3 regions of the Actinomadura sp. NEAU-AAG7 genome follow, and region 3 is predicted to be linked to each of the others. Evidence: riboswitches for the same ligand, from Rfam matches in the RefSeq annotation. Region 3 holds a riboswitch; each other region holds the start of a gene.

Region 1 (5,750 bases), on a different contig from region 3:
CGTGCTCGGGCGCGCCGACGTCCTCGTCCAGGACGGGCGGATCGCCGCCGTCGGCCCCGACCTGGCCTCCTCCGCCGCCGCGCCCCTCCCGGCGGACGCCGAGGTGATCGACGCGTCGGGCCGGATCGTGCTGCCCGGCTTCGTGGACACGCACCGGCACGTCTGGCAGGCGGGGATCCGTGCCGCCCTGCCCGACGGCACGCTGCCCGCCTACGTGGAGCGCGTCCTCGGCGTGCTGGCCCCGCGGCACACCGCGGACGACGTGTACGCCGGGACGCTCGCGGGCGCCCTGGAGTGCCTCGACTCGGGCGTCACGACGGTGGTCGACTGGTCGCACATCCAGCTCCGCCCGGAGTACGCCGAGGCGAGCGTGTCGGCGCTGCGCGCGTCCGGCGCGCGCGCCGTGTTCGGCTTCTGCTACTTCGGCGGCGGCGACCTCGACGCCCTCGCCGCCGAGACGGCCCGCGTCCGCGACGCCTACTTCGACGTCCCGGACGGCCTCCTCACGATGGCGATGGCCGCGCTCGGCCCCGAGCTCACGAGCCCGGAGCGCGCGCTGCGCGAGTGGGCGGTGGCCCGCGACCTCGGCCTCCCGGTCACCACCCACATGGGCGGCCACGGCGCCGAGAGCGCCGAGCGCGGCATGGCGTTCCTGGTCGACCACGGGCTGATGGACCAGGGGGCGATGTACGTCCACGCGAACCACTTCACCGGCGACGACCTCAGGCGGATCGCCGCCTCCGGCGGGACGGTCTCGGTCACGCCCGGCGTCGAGGCGGCCCTCGGCCTCGGTCCCGTCGCCACCGGGCGGTCGCTCGCGGCGGGCGTCCCGACCGGGCTCGGCGCCGACACCGTCGTCAGCGGCCCCGGTGACATGTTCGGCGTCATGGGCGCCGCCCACGTCCTGGAGCGCGGCCGCCCGGACGGCGCGGGGATGGGGTTCACCACGTCCGACGTGCTCCGGATGGCGACGATCGGCGGCGCGGAGGCCGCCGGGCTCGCGGGCGTCACCGGGTCGCTCGCCCCCGGCAAGCAGGCCGACCTGGTCGTCCTGCGCACCGACACGCCGGGGATGGCGGCGGCCCACGACCCGATCGCGGCGGTGGTCCGGTACGCGGGGACCCGCGAGGTCGACACCGTGCTGGTCGCCGGGAGGATCGTCAAGCGCGGCGGCGTCCTGCTGGGGCAGGACGTGCCGTCCCTGCTGGCCTCCCTGGAGTCGTCGGCCGGCCGCCTCACGGCCGCCTGACGATAATCCGGAGGGATTCGCCAGGGCCGCGTGGCATGCTGACGGCGTGGAGCCCGAGATACGCATCCGGATCGCCGACGAACTGCTGATGTTCCTGCCCGCGACGCGGCGCGAGTCCGCCCGCCGGGTCGCCTACGACGGGACCTCGACGCTGGGGCACCTCGTGGAGTCGCTGGGCGTGCCGCTGCCCGAGGTCGGGCCGATGACGGTCCGCGGGGAGCGGGTGGCGCCGTCCGCCCGTCCGCACGCGGGCGAGGAGGTGCTGGTGGAGGCCGTCCCGCGCCCGCAGCCCGTCCCGCTGGAGCCCGGGCAGGCCGCGCCGCGCTTCCTCCTGGACGTGCACCTCGGCACGCTCGCGCGGCGGATGCGGCTGCTCGGGCTCGACACCGCCTACCACAACGACATGGACGACCCCGCGCTCGTCGTCCAGGCCAACGAGGAGCGGCGCGTCCTGCTCACCCAGGACCGCGGTCTTCTGCGGCGCCGCGCGCTGTGGTTCGGCGCGTACGTGCGCGGCTCGCGCCCCGACGACCAGCTCCGCGACCTGCTGGAGCGGTTCGCGCCCGTCCTCGCGCCCTGGACGCGCTGCACCGCCTGCAACGGCCCGCTCGCCGAGGTCGACAAGCGCGACGTCGAGCGCGACCTGGAGGCGGGCACCCGCCGCAGCTACGACGTCTACGGGCGGTGCGTGGACTGCGGGCAGGTGTACTGGCGCGGCGCGCACGGCGGCCACCTGGAGGAGATCGTCCGGGACGCGGCGCGCGTCGTCGCGGACGCTCGTCCCGGCGGAAACGGCGCGACCGGAACCGGGCCCACCCCCGCGACCGTCTCAGAATGAAGTGAACGGAGAGCCGGAGGGGGCTGGTGGCGATCGACCTCGTCGTGGTGGGTGCAGCGATCATCTCGGACGGGCGGCTGCTGAGCGCCCAGCGCGCCGAGCCGGCGCACATGGCGGGCGGCTGGGAACTGCCGGGCGGCAAGGTCGACCCGGGGGAGAGCGACGAGGAGGCCCTCGTCCGCGAGTGCAGGGAGGAGCTCGACATCGGGATCCGCCTGGACCGCCGGGTCGGCGGCGACTGGCGGCTCAGCGGGCGCAGCCTGCTGCGGGTGTGGACGGCCGCGATCGTCGAGGGTGAGCCGCGCGCGCTGGAGCACCTGGCGCTGCGCTGGCTCACCCCGGACGAGCTCTACGACGTCGACTGGCTGCCCGGCGACCGTCCCGTCATCGACGAGCTGGAGAGGCTGCTGAAGCGGACGACGTGACCCGCGTCAGGTGATGCGGTTCGCCCCGGCGAAGTCGGAGCGGTCGGACAGGTTCGAGATCTTGACGACGTCGCCGGTCTGCGGGGCGTGCAGGTACTTGCCGCCGCCGAGGTAGATCCCCATGTGGTGGACGCTGGCGCCGAAGTACACGAGGTCGCCCGAGCGCAGCGAGCCGCGCGACACGCGCTGCCCCATCGCGAGGAGGTCGCCGGTGTAGTGCGGCAGGCCCGGCTTGCCGACCTGGGCGTAGGCCCAGACGACGAGGCCGGAGCAGTCGAACGTGGTCGGCCCCGCGGCGGCCCACACATAGGGCGAGCCCAGCTTGGTGAGGGCCTTGCGGGTCATCTTGGCCGGAAGGCCCGAGCCCTGGATCGTGGCCGACAGCCCGGTGCGCGGGTCCTTGACGTGGGTCGTGGTCAGCTTGTCGAGCCGCTTGGTGACCTCGGCGACCTTCTGGCGGGCGGCCTCGCGGGCGGCCTTGGCCCGCTCCGCCGCCTGCTGGACCTGCGCGGTCCTCGCCTCGGCGGTGCGCCTGGCCTGGTTCGCCCGGTCGATCTGCTTCTGCAGCGCGGCCACGGCGCCGGCCTGGCTCTGCGTGAGGTAGGCCCCGGCCGACAGCCCCTCGGACGAGCCGCTCACGCCGAACATCGCGCTCGGGCCGCCGTTCATGTAGTTCGCGGCGGCCATCTGGCCGAGCCGCTCGCGCGCGGGCGCGGTCTGCGCCTCCAGCGTGGCGGCGGCGCGGGCGGCGGCCTGCTCGGCCTTCCTCGCCCGGTCGAGGTCGACGCGGGCCTTGTTGTACTGCTCGGTGAGCTTCTCCGCCTCGGTGTTCAGCGCGTCCAGGCTCTGCCGCAGCCCCTTCTCCGAGGTCGGCAGCGGCGTCGGGGCGGGCGCGCCGTTCGGCGCGCCGAACGGCTGCGCGGCGTGCGCGGCGAGCGGCGCGGTGGTGCCGAGGCCGATCAGGAGGGTGGTGGCCGCGACGGCGACGGGCGTGCGGCGCCGCCGCCGGTGGGAATCGGCTGCCAAGCCGGTTTCTCCTCTCCCTGCGCGCCTACCGGGTTAGCTGACGGGTTCGGGCCAGGAGGCGCCCTACGACACGAGGTCGATTCACCCCGGGGGATCCTGGGTCCCCGGCTCCGCGCCGCGCGGCCCGTGCTCACAGGCCCCGCCGCGGCGGACTCGGCGCTCCGGCCGCAGGCCCCGGGGGGTGGGGCGCTCCGGACGGCCGGATCTCAGGGAGATTACAAAGGATCGGCAAAGTTGGCCAATCCGCGCCGTTCTCCTGCGGGCCTCCCGGGGGTTTCCCGTGGAGGGACGGCCCCTCACACCCCCCGGAAAGGCCCGGTGTGACGGGCGGAACCCCTTGCGGGGGTGGGGCCGCGCGCGAGGCCAAGTAGAATGGGGGGTGCCGCGCGTCTGCGGCGACTCCCGAACTCTCACGCAAGGCGAGCCCGCATGCCCATCTCCACGCGCGATGACCTCCGGAACGTCGCGATCGTCGCCCATGTCGACCACGGCAAGACGACGCTGGTCGACGCCATGCTCTGGCAGTCCGGTGCCTTCCGCGAGAACCAGGACGTCGACGACCGCGTCATGGACTCCGGCGACCTGGAACGTGAGAAGGGCATCACGATCCTCGCGAAGAACACCGCCGTCCGGCACAACGGCCTCACGATCAACATCATCGACACCCCCGGCCACGCCGACTTCGGCGGCGAGGTCGAGCGCGGGCTGTCGATGGTGGACGGCGTCGTACTGCTCGTGGACGCCAGCGAGGGCCCCCTCCCGCAGACCCGGTTCGTGCTGCGCAAGGCGCTGGCCGCGCGGCTGCCGGTGATCCTCGTCGTGAACAAGACCGACCGTCCCGACGCCCGCATCGACGAGGTCGTGGACGACACCTACGAGCTGTTCATGGACCTCGACGCCGACGAGGACCAGATCGACTTCCCGATCGTCTACGCCTCCGGGCGCGCCGGGCGGGCCTCGATGAACAAGCCCGCCGACGGCGCCATGCCCGACAGCGAGGACCTGGAACCGCTGTTCAAGGTCATCACCGAGGCGATCCCGGTGCCCTCCTACGACCCGGACGCGCCGCTCCAGGCGCACGTCACCAACCTGGACGCCTCCAGCTACCTCGGCCGGATCGCGCTGTGCCGGGTGCACGCCGGGACGATCAAGAAGGGCCAGACCGTCGCCTGGTGCCGCCACGACGGCAGCGTCGAGAAGGTGCGGATCACCGAGCTGCTGATGACCGAGGCGCTCACCCGCAAGCCCGCCGACGAGGCCGGGCCCGGCGACATCATCGCGATCGCCGGCATCCCCGACATCATGATCGGCGACACCATCGCCGACCCCGACGACCCGCGCCCGCTGCCGCTGATCACCGTGGACGAGCCCGCGATCTCGATGACGATCGGCACCAACACCGGGCCGATGGCGGGCCGCGAGAAGGGCACCAAGGTCACCGCCCGGATGGTCAAGGACCGGCTCGACCGGGAGCTGGTCGGCAACGTCTCGATCAAGGTGCTGCCGACCGAGCGCCCGGACGCCTGGGAGGTGCAGGGCCGCGGCGAGCTGGCGCTCGCGATCCTCGTGGAGAACATGCGCCGCGAGGGCTACGAGCTGACCGTCGGCAAGCCGCAGGTCGTCACCCGGATCGTCGACGGCAAGAAGCACGAGCCGGTCGAGCGGCTCACCGTCGACATCCCCGAGGAGCACCTGGGCGCGGTCACGCAGCTCATGGCCGTCCGCAAGGGGCGCATGGAGCACATGACCAACCACGGCACCGGCTGGATCCGGATGGAGTTCCTCGTCCCGGCGCGGGGCCTGATCGGGTTCCGCACCGAGTTCATGACCGAGACGCGCGGCACCGGCATGGCCCACCACGTGTTCGAGGACTACGAGCCCTGGTTCGGGGAGCTGCGCACCCGTCCGTCCGGGTCGCTGGTGGCCGACCGCGCCGGCGCCGCGACCGCGTACGCGATCACGAACCTCCAGGAGCGCGGGACGTTCTTCGTCGGCCCGACCACCGAGGTGTACGAGGGCATGATCGTCGGGGAGAACTCCCGCTCGGACGACATGGACGTCAACATCACCAAGGAGAAGAAGCTCACGAACATGCGGTCCTCGACCGGCGACGAGCTGGAGCGGCTGACCCCGCCCCGGCTGCTGTCGCTGGAGGAGGCCCTGGAGTTCTGCCGGGAGGACGAGTGCGTCGAGGTCACCCCGACCGCCGTCC
Region 2 (5,750 bases), 630 kb from region 3:
ATCGCCGAGCTGCGCCGCAAGCTGCACGAGGCGCGGACGCGGGCGCGCGACGCGCAGGCGAGCGCCGAGCTGCTCGCGGCGGGCGCCGAGCGCGAGCTGGCCGCCGCGCGCGAGTCGACCGCCGCCGCCGACAAGGAGCTGCGCAAGCTGCGCGCCCGCGCCGCGCAGGCCGAGGCGGCGGCCGAGGCCGCCAAGCGGGCCGCGCGCGAGGGCCGCAACGTCGACGACGTCCGGCTGCGGATGCTGCTCGACACGCTGGTGGACGCGGCGCGCGGCGTGCGCACCGAGCTGGCGCTGCCCTCCACGATCGGGCGCCCGGCCGACGTCGTCGGCGCGCAGGAGCCCCACCGGGCGCTGCCGGGCCGCGTGCTGTCCGACAGCGACCCGCAGCTCCTCGACCAGCTGCTGACGCTGCCGCAGGTCCACCTCGTCGTGGACGGCTACAACGTCACCAAGACCGGCTACGGCGAGCTGCCCCTGTCGGACCAGCGCAACCGCCTCGTGTCGGGCCTCGGCGGCCTCGCCGCGCAGACCCGCGCCGAGGTGACGTGCGTGTTCGACGGCGCGGACCTGGACGCGCCGGTGCCCGTCGGGGCGCCGCGCGGGGTGCGGGTGCTGTTCAGCAACCCCGGGCAGACCGCCGACGAGCTGATCGGCGACCTGGTGCGGGCCGAGCCGCCCGGCCGGGCCGTCGTGGTGGTGTCGGCCGACCGCGAGGTCGCGGACGCGGCGCGCCGCGCCGGTGCGCGCCCCGCGCCGTCCACCCTGCTGCTGCGCCGCCTCGGCCGCTCCTGACCCGCCGGCGGCCGTCTTCTGCCCCCGCTGAACCGCTTGTGACCTGCGCGAACCCCGTTCCGACTGTCGGTGATCTTGGTATCACGGAAAGTGGACGTACGCGGGATAAGTCAATCAAGATGTGATGTTTCGGTTGTGACGGTTGTTGTGCCTCGCTAATGTCGTCCGCTGACGTCGTGGAGCGAGAGGGGCGAATTCGACCGTGGCCAGTGATCTCATCGGGGCCTCAGCGCAATCGCGTGACCGGCGGAGACATCGCGCGCCTGGTGGCGCGGCCCGTCGCGTGGTGGCAGTGGCCTGCCTCGCGGCGACGGCGTCCTTCGCCTTCCCCCCGGTGGTGGCGCACGCGGCGCCCAAGCCGAAGGCGGCGGACGTGCGCAAGAAGCTCACCAAGCTCAATGAGCAGGTTGACCAGAACGTCGAGAAGTACAACAAGGTCAACGAGCAGCTCAAGATCGCCAAGAAGAAGCTCGACGCCGCCAAGAAGTCGAGCAAGGGCGAGGAGACGGCGTTCGAGCGGCAGCGTTCCGCGATCGCGCAGATGGCGGCCGCCGCGTACAAGAACGGCAACACCACCGACGTGTCGGGTTTCGTCGGCAGCGACGACCCGCAGGCGATCCTCGACCAGGCGGCGGTCTTCACGCACCTGTCGCAGGAGCGCAGCTCGCAGCTCACCCAGTTCCTCGCGGCCACCCAGCGGCTGCGCCGGGAGCGGGCGACGGCCCAGAGCGCCTACGACGACGTCGCGGGCAAGGCCAAGGAGCTGAAGGACAAGAAGAAGGAGCTCGACAAGCAGGTCGAGCAGCAGAAGAAGCTGCTGGCCAAGCTGGGCGAGAAGTCGCCGAGCAAGTCCGGTGGCGGCGGCGGCACGGGCGGGACCTACAACGGCCCGGCCAGCGGCTCGGCGCGCACCGCGCTGAACTACGCCTACGCCCAGCTCGGCAAGCCGTACGTCTACGGCGCGGCGGGCCCGAACTCCTTCGACTGCTCCGGGCTGACCATGCGCGCCTGGGGCGCGGCGGGCGTCAGCATCACCCGCACGACGAACTCGCAGTTCGCGGCGACCAAGCGGGTCGACAAGAGCGACCTCCAGCCGGGCGACCTGGTGTTCTTCAGCAGCCTCGGGCACGTCGGCATGTACGTGGGCGGCGGCAAGATGATCCACGCCCCGCACACCGGCGACGTCGTCCGGATCGCCGACATCTCGTCGGGGTACTACGTCTCCAACTACTACGGCGCGGGACGTCCCTGAGCGACGATCCCCCCGCCATATCGGCAACGGACCAGGCTTTGACCTGGTCCGTTGTTGATTTTGGGGGGGTTTGCCTTCTGATGGGCCTTTGGTACCTTTGCACCACTCGGGCACCCGCCAGGCGCCCGAGCCCCGCGGCGCCCACCAGGCGTCACGGCCCCCGCGCGGCCCCGTCCAGGCGCCGCGTCCGGCGGCGCGCTCCACGTGCCGTCCCCCGATTTCAGGCCGGACCCGGCCGATCGTGCGCACGCCGACGCGTGCATGGCGCTGAGCGCGCGCCACGACGGTGCCCCAGGGTCCGGTGAGGCAACGCCGAGTCCGCGCCCGCGCGGAGCCGGGGAACCAATCGACCGGCGTCCGGGAGTCCGCTTCCGGACGGGCACACCGGTCCCCGGGGTGAATCGGCGCGTCCCTCCCGTCAGGTGAGAGCCGCCGTAGGGCCACTTCCACGCCCGAACCCGTCAGCTAACCCGGTAGGCGTCTTGGAAGAAGGAGTGATGCACACCCCCCGAACAAGCCACGGCCCGCCTGCGAGCGGGCCCCTCGGGCGTGGCCGCCGATTCAGCGCGCGGCCGCGCCCGGCCCTTTCCCGGGCGGCTTCCACGACGCTCATGACGTCCTGCATAGGATCACGCGCATGACCGACGGCCCCGGCCAGGAGGAACACGACGCGGCACCGGACGCCGCGCGGAGCGTTCCACAGGACGCCTCCCTCTCCCGCCGCGGGATCCTCGGCCTGGGCGCGGGGGGCGCCGCCCTGCTGCTCGCCGGCACCGCCGGCCTCGTCCACGCGCGCTCCGGCGACGGCCGCGCCGCGTCCGCGAAGGCCACCAGGGCGGCGGGCTCCTTCCACCCCGACGCGGCCGGGGACATCCTCGCCAACCGCGCGCGCGCCGTCTCCCGGGGCGACCGCGCCGCCTTCCTGGCCACCGTCGGCTCCGCGCCCGCCGCGTTCCAGCAGGCGCAGGCGGGCCTCTACGACAACCTCCGCCGCCTCCCCCTGGACGGATGGCGCGAGCGCGTCGTCGACACCCAGCACACCGACGCCGCGTCCGGGGTCACGGTCGTCCGCGCGGAGGTGCGCTACAGGCTGAAGGGCTTCGACCGGCACGAGGTCGCCCGCGCCCGCTACCTGTCCCTCGCCCCCCGCTCCGGCGGCTGGACGATCGTCGGCGACGGCACGTCCCACGGCCTCGCCGACGACGCCGAGATCTGGGACGGCGGGCCGCTGACCGCCGTGCACGGGCGGTCGTGCCTGGTCGTCGGGGACGCGTCCGGGCTGGACGGCTTCGCGCGCAGCCTGGACGCGGCCGTGCCCGTCGTCACCCGGGTGGTCGGCCGGGGCTGGGCGCAGCGGGCCGTCGCGCTCGTCCCCGCCGACGCGCGGCTGGCGGCCGCGCTCGCCGGGCAGGGCCAGGACCTCGGCGCGATCGCGGCGCTCGCCACCGTCGCCCCGCCGGCCGGGGAGGGCCCCGGCGAGGACCGCGTCATCATCTCCCCCGGCACCTTCGGACGCCTCAACGCCCTCGGCCGCGACGTCGTCCTCGCCCACGAGCTCACCCACGTCGCGACCGGCGGCGCCCGCGACCGCACCACCCCGCTGTGGCTGATCGAGGGCTTCGCCGACTACGTCGGGTACTCCGGGACCGAGATCACGGTGCGGTCGGCGGCCGGGGAGCTGGCCCGCGAGGTGGCCGCCGGGCGCCTCCCGGCCGCGCTGCCGGACGCGGCCGCCTTCACCGGCGCCTCGCCGCGGCTCTCACAGTCCTACCAGGAGGCCTGGCTCGCCTGCCGGATGATCGCGGACCGGTACGGTGAGGCGACGCTCGTGCGGCTGTACCGGGCCGCGGGGCGCGTCTCCGAGGCGGCCGCGCTGCGGGACGCGCTCGGCCTCACCCGGGACCGCCTCACCGCCCTGTGGCGCGACTACCTGAAGAAGGAGCTCCGTTGAGCCGACGTCCCCGGATCGCGGCCGCGGTCGCCGCCGCCGCGCTGTTCGCCGCGGTCGGCGCCGTCCTGGCGCTCACCACGCCGTGGAACCCGCTCCCCGGGCGCGTGCCGGGCGGCCGCGTGGAGGCCGACCCGTCCGCCGACTTCTCCGCCGCCGAGATCGCCCGCTCCCGCGCGTTCGACTCGGCCCTCAACCCGCCCGCCTACGCCGGCCTCCTCGTCGGCCTCGTGCTCGTGCTCGCGCTCGGCCTCACCCCGGCCGGATCGCGGCTGATCGGGTGGACGACGGCGCGCGTCCGCCGGTGGCCGCTGCGCGTCATGGCCGCCGCCGTCGCGCTGACGACGCTGCTGCGGGTGGCGGGGCTGCCGTTCGACCTGTGGGGCGAGTCCGTCCTGCGCCGCTACGGGCTGTCCACGCAGTCCTGGCCGCAGTGGCTGCTCGACCAGCTCAAGTCCCTCGCGGTCACCTGGGTGATCTACACGGTCGCGCTGCTGCTGCTCTACGCGGTGATGCGCCGCTTCCCCCGCTACTGGTGGACGGGCGCGGCCGCGGGCGGCTTCCTCCTCGTCGTCGCCGTCTCCTTCCTCTACCCCGTGGCCGTCGAGCCGGTGTTCAACAAGTTCCACTCGCTGCCGCAGGGGCGGCTTCGCAGCGACCTGCTCGCCATGGCCGACCGCGACGGCGTCCCGGTCAAGGACGTCCTGGTCGCCGACGCCTCCCGCCGGACGACCTCCCTGAACGCCTACGTGTCCGGGTTCGGCTCCACCCGCCGCATCGTCCTGTACGACACGCTGCTGCGCTCGCCGCGCCCGCGGATCGAGTCGATCGTCGGCCACGAGCTGGGCCACGCCAAGCGGGGCGACGTCCTGTGGGGGACGCTCGTGGGCGCCCTGGCCGTCGCGGGGGGCGTCTGCCTGCTGTACCTCCTGCTGACCTCCCCGCGCCTCCTGCGCCGCGCCGGAGTGCCCCCGGCCGAGGACTCCGACGTCCGGACGGCCGTGAACCCGCGCTCGCTGGCCCTCGTCCTCGCCCTCGTCGCGGCGGGGACGCAGATCGGCATGCCCGTCCAGAACCTCGTGAGCCGCCGCATCGAGGCCCGCGCGGACGCGCACGCCCTCGACCTCACCCGCGACCCGTCCACGTTCGTGTCGATGCAGCACGAGCTGGCCGTCCGCAACATCTCCGACCTGAGCCCCGACGCCCTCGAACACCTCCTGTGGCTGACCCACCCGTCCGCCCCCGACCGCATCGCCATGGCGAGAGACTGGGAGCGAATCCATGGCGCGCCCCTCGGCGTCAGGCGCTAGGGCGCCTTCCTTCAACGGGCCACGCGGCGATCGCGGGCATCGCTCCGACCTCGCCTGGCGGCTCGCTTCGCGATCAGACTCTCGCTTCGCTCGCATCTGCCTTCGGACGCGATCGCAACGCTTGCGGTGGTGTGCGGTCAGTTGCCCTTCGCGCCGGGCCGGGCCGGGGTGCCGGAACCGGGTTGGGCCGACAGGGTCGCCGCGTCCACGCGCGGCGCGGTCGTCACCGAGCGCTTGAGCGCGCTGCCCTTCACCCAGTCGTTCCAGCCGAGCTGCCAGTAGCCCCAGCCGTTGTCGGGCTCCAGTTCCCGGCTCGTGCCCGTCACCGTCACCGGGTCGCCCCGGTAGGCGTGGCGGTAGAACCACGCGGCGTTGGACGGGCTGATGTTGATGCAGCCGTGGCTCACGTTGTCGTGCCCCTGGCTGCCCACCGACCAGGGCGCGC
Region 3 (5,750 bases):
GACGGTGTTCACGGTGCCGGCGCTCGCGACGACGATGGCGGGACGGCCGCCCAGGGCGGCGAGGGCCTCCTCCAGGGCGGCGACGTCGGCGGCCTCGCGTCCGGGCAGGGCGGGGACGATCCGCAGGTTCCGGCGGCCGATGCCCAGCATCGACAGCGCCTTGCGGACGCTGGAGTGCGGCTCGGCGGACAGGACCGTGATCTCGCCGAGCGCCGCGACGCCCTCGTCGGCGACCTGGACGCCCGCCCGCTCGCCCAGCCACTCGCGGGCGATCGCGAGACCCGTGGTGTTCGACATCGTCGCGCCCGACACGAACGCGCCGGTGTGGGACGGGAGGCCGAGCAGTTCGGCGAGCCAGCCGATCGCCTCCTCCTCCAGGTCGGGCGCGCTGGAGTCGAACCGGGTGGCCGGGTTCTGGTCCAGGACGGAGGTCAGCCAGTCCCCGGCGACCGAGGCGGGGGTGGCGCCGCCGGTGACGAACCCGAAGTAGCGCGGGCCCGCGCTGCCCGCGAAGCCGGGCTCCCAGCGGGAGGCGAACTCGGCGAGCGCTCCCTCCAGGCCGGCGGCCGGGGGCAGCGGCCGCGGCGGCGTGCGCGGCCCGGGCGGGACGGCGGCGGGGCGCCCGTCCAGCGTGGCGAGGAGGCGGGCGGCGTGGCCCGAGAGCAGTCCGGGGAGCCGCGCGAGGTCGTCGTGCATGGGGTTCACGCTAGGGACGCCGGGGCGCGCCTGTCGCCATCCAATCGAGAGAAGTGGACCGCTCCGGGGGGCCTGGGTGTGGCGGGGAGGTTTCGGGGAAGGTGCCCCTGAACCGGTCGTCTCCGGGCCGAACGGAAAACCGGGTTAAAGATCTGGCCTGCTGATGAAATGACAGCGAAGAGTCCTTCATCGGTGTATGTACCTTTTCTCCCGGGGTCATCGAACGCCGAATGGGGGACGCGGTGGCGGAAGCTGACGGCGGTGGGGCGCGGACGTCCGATCCCGCGGGGAGGCCCGCGGGGGCCGGTCCGTCCGGCGCGCACGCGGCCGTGCCCGACCTGGAGGACCTGCGGGGCGCCGCGCACGACCGCGCGGTCCTGGCGGAGGCGCGGGTGGTGCTGGCGCGGCGGCTGGGCGTCCCGCCGGGGGAGGCGCTGCAGCACCTGATCTGGCTGGCCCGCGACATGGACATGGAGCTGGCCGAGGCCGCGGCGCTGGTGGTCGGCGCGCGCGACCGGGGAGGGGTGCCGGGTCCGGAGGGCGCCGCCCTGACCGGGCGGAAGGCGCCCCGGGCGAAGGGCGCCGACGAGCGGCGGGCCGTGGTGACGCAGGCCGAGGACGTGCTGCGGCGCGTCCGGACCGAGGACACCGCCGACGACGCGGAGATCATCGCCGGGCTGCCCGAGGACCCGGTGGCCAGGGCGTTCCTGGACGGCGCGCTCGACGGCGCGGCGCACCTGATCCCGGTCCGGGACTCCGGCGGACAGGTCGCCGACTTCCTCTACGCGGAGCTGAACGACCTCGCGCGGGACCTGTTCGGCCGGGGCGCGGAGGAGCTGGCGGGCCGCCGGCTGCTCCCGACCGAGCCGGGGATGGCGATGAGCGGGCTCTTCGACGCGTTCGTGGAGGTGGTGGAGACCGGGAGGCGGCTGGAGCGGGCGTCGATGACGTACTCGACCGCGCAGGGCGGGCTGTCGCGGACGTCCCGGATGAGCGTGCGGTGCGTGGCGGTGCCCACCGGCCTGTGCGTGAGCTGGCGCTACCACGACGACGCCGACCGGCAGGCGCGGCGGCTGGAGCGGGTCGAGCGGCTCGCGCTGCTCGGGTTCGGGGAGTGGGACCTCGCGACCGGCGACGCCGAGTGGACCCCGCAGATGCTCGCGAACTACGGCCTGCGCGCCGACCAGGTGCCGCCGATGCCCGACGACCTGCCGAAGGTCGTGATGGACGACGACCTCCCGCTGGTGGAGGAGGCCGTCCAGACGCTGTTCTCCCGCCGGGAGCCGGTGGAGGCCGAGCACCGCGTCGTCGGCCCGGACGGCGCGCCGAGGCACCTGTGGGTGTTCGCCGAGCCGGTGCTGGACGACTCCGGGCTGCCGGTCTCGATCAACATCGTCTCGCAGGACATCACGCGGCGGCGCGGGATCGAGCGGGCGCTGGCCGAGACCCGGCGGCAGATGCTGGAGCAGCAGGCCCAGACGGCGCAGGAGCGGCGGGTGGCGGTGACGCTGCGCCGCGCGATCCTGCCGGACGAGAGCGAGCTGGACGAGCTGCCGGGCCTGCGCGTCGACCTGCGCAGCCTGGCGGCCGAGAGCACCGCCCGCATCGGCGGGGACTGGTTCGCGACCCGGGCGATGCCCGACGGGCGGGCGCTGTTCGCGATCGGCGACGCGGCGGGGCACGGGCTCCCGGCCGCCGCCGCCATGGCCCGCACCCGCAACGGCCTGCTCGGGCTGGCGTGCACCGGGGAGCCCACGGGACGGCTCGTGGGCTGGCTGAACGAACTGGTCGGGCACATCCAGCCGCCCGCGACCGGCACCGCCGTCGTGGCCCACTTCGAGCCGCGCCGCCACGTCCTGGAGTGGACGTGCGCGGGCCACCCGCCGCCGATCCTCGTGCGGGGCGGGCTGGCGGCGCCGATGGAGGTCGTCCCGGACCCGATGCTGGGCGCGGTGCCCGACTGGGCCTACGGGACCGCCAGGATCCAGCTCAGGCCCGACGACCTGATCTTCCTCTACACCGACGGGCTGGTGGAGCGGCGGGACGCCGACCTGGACGAGCGGATCGAGCGGCTCACCGGCATCCTGGCGGAGTGCGCGTCCAGCCCCGAGCCGGTGCTGGACGAGGTCCTGGCGCGGATGGAGCACGACCGCGCCGCCGACGACACCACGCTGTTCGCCCTGCGCGTCGAGTGACCCAGGTCACTCCGTTCCCCGTGGCGTAACCCTGCGTGACGTAGGACTCATTCCGGGTTTTGTGCAGGCCCGGCGGACCCCTCGCCACGTCGAAGATGACCTTTTTTACCCGGGCGTTGCGTGCGGGGGTCAAGGTAAAGCCGGGACCGGCTCGGAAGCGCGGGATTCCACCGCCATAAGGGATCCGGGACCTCCTTGTGATCGCCGCCGGAGAACCCGGGAAAGATCGGGAAGACCCGGCGGGCCCCCGGCGTTGGGACTCCCTTGAGAGGGCTTTGATCAGGCAAGACTCTGTTTGGTGCCTGGTTTGCTTTTCTTGGGAAGGTTGGTACCTTCTACCGAAATCACCCAACGCGTTCCATGCGTTGTGGGCCGGACGCGCGAAGCGCGGACGGCGGTCGCGGAGCGGAACCCGCCCGCGGCGCGCGCCCGATGAAGGGCGCTCCTCAGATCAGTCACTGAGATACATCCGAAACGCATCGTGTTCCGCGGTGCGAGGCCGAGTCCGTGCCGGTCGTCCCAGACCGCACGGAGCCGGGGACCCAGGTTCCAGGGGTGAATCGGGGCGCTCCCAGAGCGCGCCGTAGGGCTCTTCCATGCCCGAATCCGTCAGCTAACCCGGTAGGCGCCATGGAAGACAAGGAGATCCCCTGCATGACCGGTCGTTTCGATCGACTTTCCATCGCCAGCCTGTCCAGCCTGTCCGCCGAGGACAGGGCCGTCGGCGTCGCCGTCGGCGCGGTCCTCGTCGGCGCCCTCGGGCTGGCCGTCTTCAACCCCCTCGCGAGCGACAGCGCCACCGCCGAGACCCCGGCCCGCGCCGCGTCGGTCGCGCACGTCGCGGGCGAGCCCGCGCACGCCGAGCGGTCCGCCCACAAGGCCGGTGCCCCGGCGCTCTCGCAGGCCGCCGAGGCCCGCCGCGAGGGCTTCAAGGTGCCGCCGCACCGCGTCAAGGCCAAGGAAGTCATCAAGATGGCCGAGTCGCAGGTGGGCATCCGCGAGGGCAAGGGCGGCAACACCAAGTTCCACAAGTGGTACATGTCCACCCCGCACGCGGCCGAGACCGCCAAGCGGGACGGCGGCGCCGTGCGCGAGTACAAGGGCGCGAGCTGGTGCAACATGTTCGTCTCGTGGGTCGGCGCGCAGGTCGGCGCCAAGGACATGGGCTGGGACGCCTACACCGTCCAGCACGCCACCTGGTTCAAGAAGGAGGGCCGCTGGGGCCAGAAGGCCAAGCCCGGCTCGGTCGTCTTCTTCGACTTCAAGAACGGCCGCAGCGGCGGCATCGACGGCATCGAGCACGTCGGGTTCGTCGTCAAGGACAACGGCAACGGCACGATCAGCACCGTCGAGGGCAACACCGGCGACGCGGTGAAGCAGAAGATCCGCAAGAAGTCGCAGGTCGTGGGCTACGGCTACCCCGACTACTCGGGCTGACCCACCCTCCCGCCCCCCACGCGGCGCGCATGAACGCCGCTGGAAGCCGCACGGAAGCCGCCCGGCACCGCCGGGCGGCTTCCGGCATGCCCGGCCTCGCCCGGTGATCCCGGTTTCGGGTAATGGGAATCATTGACGCCCTTTGATCGGTCTTGGACGTTCACGCGGCGTTCCTGGAAACACTCCCGGCTGACGAGGCAAGCCGGGGGAGGGGGGACCGCCCATGCGGGCGCGCCCGCGGGTCAGCGTGGTGGTGATCGCCTACAACGACGAGCGGCGGCTGCCGCGGGCGGTGGCCTCGGCGCTGGGGCAGTCGCTGGGCGGCGTCCAGACGGTGATCGTCGACGACGCGAGCACCGACGGGACGGGCCGGGTGGCCGACCGGCTGGCCGCCGCGCATCCCGGCCGGGTCGCCGCGGTGCACCTGCCGTCCAACTCCGGGGGCTGCGGCGGCCCGCGCAACGCCGGGATCGAGCGCTCCGACGGCCGCTACCTGATGTTCCTCGACAGCGACGACCTGCTGGACCGGCACGCCTGCCTCAACCTCGTCGCCGCCGCCGAGGACACCGGCGCCGACCTGGTCTCGGGGCTCTGCGAACGGATCTTCCTGGACGTCCCCGAGGGCGGCCCGGACCGCGTCCGCCCCTGGTTCCCCTGGCTCTACAGGCGCAGCGTCCTCTACGGGTCGCTGGGCGAGTACCCCAACCTCCTCTACGACACGCTCTCGACCAACAAGGTCTACCGCCGGGACTTCCTGGAGCGCGCCGGTCTGCGGTTCGTCGAGCGGCTCCACTACGAGGACCTGCTGTTCACCGCCGAGGCCTACCTCGCGGCCGAGGGCACGGCCCTGATCCCGCACCGCGTCTACAGCTGGCTGGTCCAGGAGGGGGCGGCGGCGCCGTCGATCTCCAACCGGCGCGCCGAGACGGCCAGCCTCGCCGACCGGCTGGAGATCCACCGGCGCATCGACGCGCTGTTCGCGGGGCGCGGGGCGCACGAGCTGAAGCGGGCCAAGGACGTCAAGTTCGTCAACCACGATCTCCCCCTGCACCTGCGGGACCTGCGCGCCCGCGACCCCGCCCACCGCGCGCGCTTCCTCGACCTCGCCTCCGCCTACGTCGCCGAGCTGGACCCGCGGGCGTTCGAGACCGCCCAGACGCTGCCCGCGATCGCGGCGTTCCTGCTCCGCGAGGGCGACCACGAGGGCGCGCTGGCGGCCGCCGAGTACGACCGGGCGGAGCGTCCCGAGCTGCGCGTCCACCTGCGGGAGCGGGACGGGCGGATCTACTGGGGCGACCCCGCCGGGGATGCGCCGGCACGCCGCGTCCTTGACGTGACCGGCCTCCGCCTGCACAAGCGGTCCCTGAAGAAGCTGCGGCCCGCCAACACCGTGACCCGGCTTGAGATGCGGGACGGCCTGGC

Evidence for each region. Region 3 has a riboswitch for cyclic di-AMP ahead of KLI87_RS18945 (CHAP domain-containing protein). Riboswitches for the same ligand answer to the same signal wherever they lie in the genome.
Region 1: another riboswitch for cyclic di-AMP. It lies ahead of KLI87_RS38325 (C40 family peptidase); the one in region 3 lies ahead of KLI87_RS18945 (CHAP domain-containing protein).
Region 2: another riboswitch for cyclic di-AMP. It lies ahead of KLI87_RS16175 (basic secretory family protein); the one in region 3 lies ahead of KLI87_RS18945 (CHAP domain-containing protein).

Annotation. Positions count from the first base shown of each region.
Region 1 is NZ_JAHFZY010000012.1:178,866-184,615, forward strand. It holds gene KLI87_RS38310 (amidohydrolase family protein) at 1-1,249, shown strand, start outside; gene KLI87_RS38315 (Mut7-C RNAse domain-containing protein) at 1,296-2,087, shown strand; gene KLI87_RS38320 ((deoxy)nucleoside triphosphate pyrophosphohydrolase) at 2,120-2,512, shown strand; gene KLI87_RS38325 (C40 family peptidase) at 2,519-3,538, opposite strand; cyclic di-AMP (ydaO/yuaA leader) riboswitch at 3,545-3,673, opposite strand; gene typA (translational GTPase TypA) at 3,968-5,750, shown strand, end outside.
Region 2 is NZ_JAHFZY010000003.1:341,350-347,099, reverse strand. It holds gene KLI87_RS16185 (NYN domain-containing protein) at 1-795, shown strand, start outside; gene KLI87_RS41000 (C40 family peptidase) at 1,082-2,047, shown strand; cyclic di-AMP (ydaO/yuaA leader) riboswitch at 2,348-2,541, shown strand; gene KLI87_RS16175 (basic secretory family protein) at 2,685-3,998, shown strand; gene KLI87_RS16170 (M48 family metallopeptidase) at 3,995-5,305, shown strand; gene KLI87_RS16165 (Ig-like domain-containing protein) at 5,443-5,750, opposite strand, start outside.
Region 3 is NZ_JAHFZY010000003.1:967,116-972,865, forward strand. It holds gene KLI87_RS18935 (pyridoxal-dependent decarboxylase) at 1-696, opposite strand, end outside; gene KLI87_RS18940 (SpoIIE family protein phosphatase) at 939-2,891, shown strand; cyclic di-AMP (ydaO/yuaA leader) riboswitch at 3,390-3,534, shown strand; gene KLI87_RS18945 (CHAP domain-containing protein) at 3,546-4,328, shown strand; gene KLI87_RS18950 (glycosyltransferase family 2 protein) at 4,552-5,750, shown strand, end outside.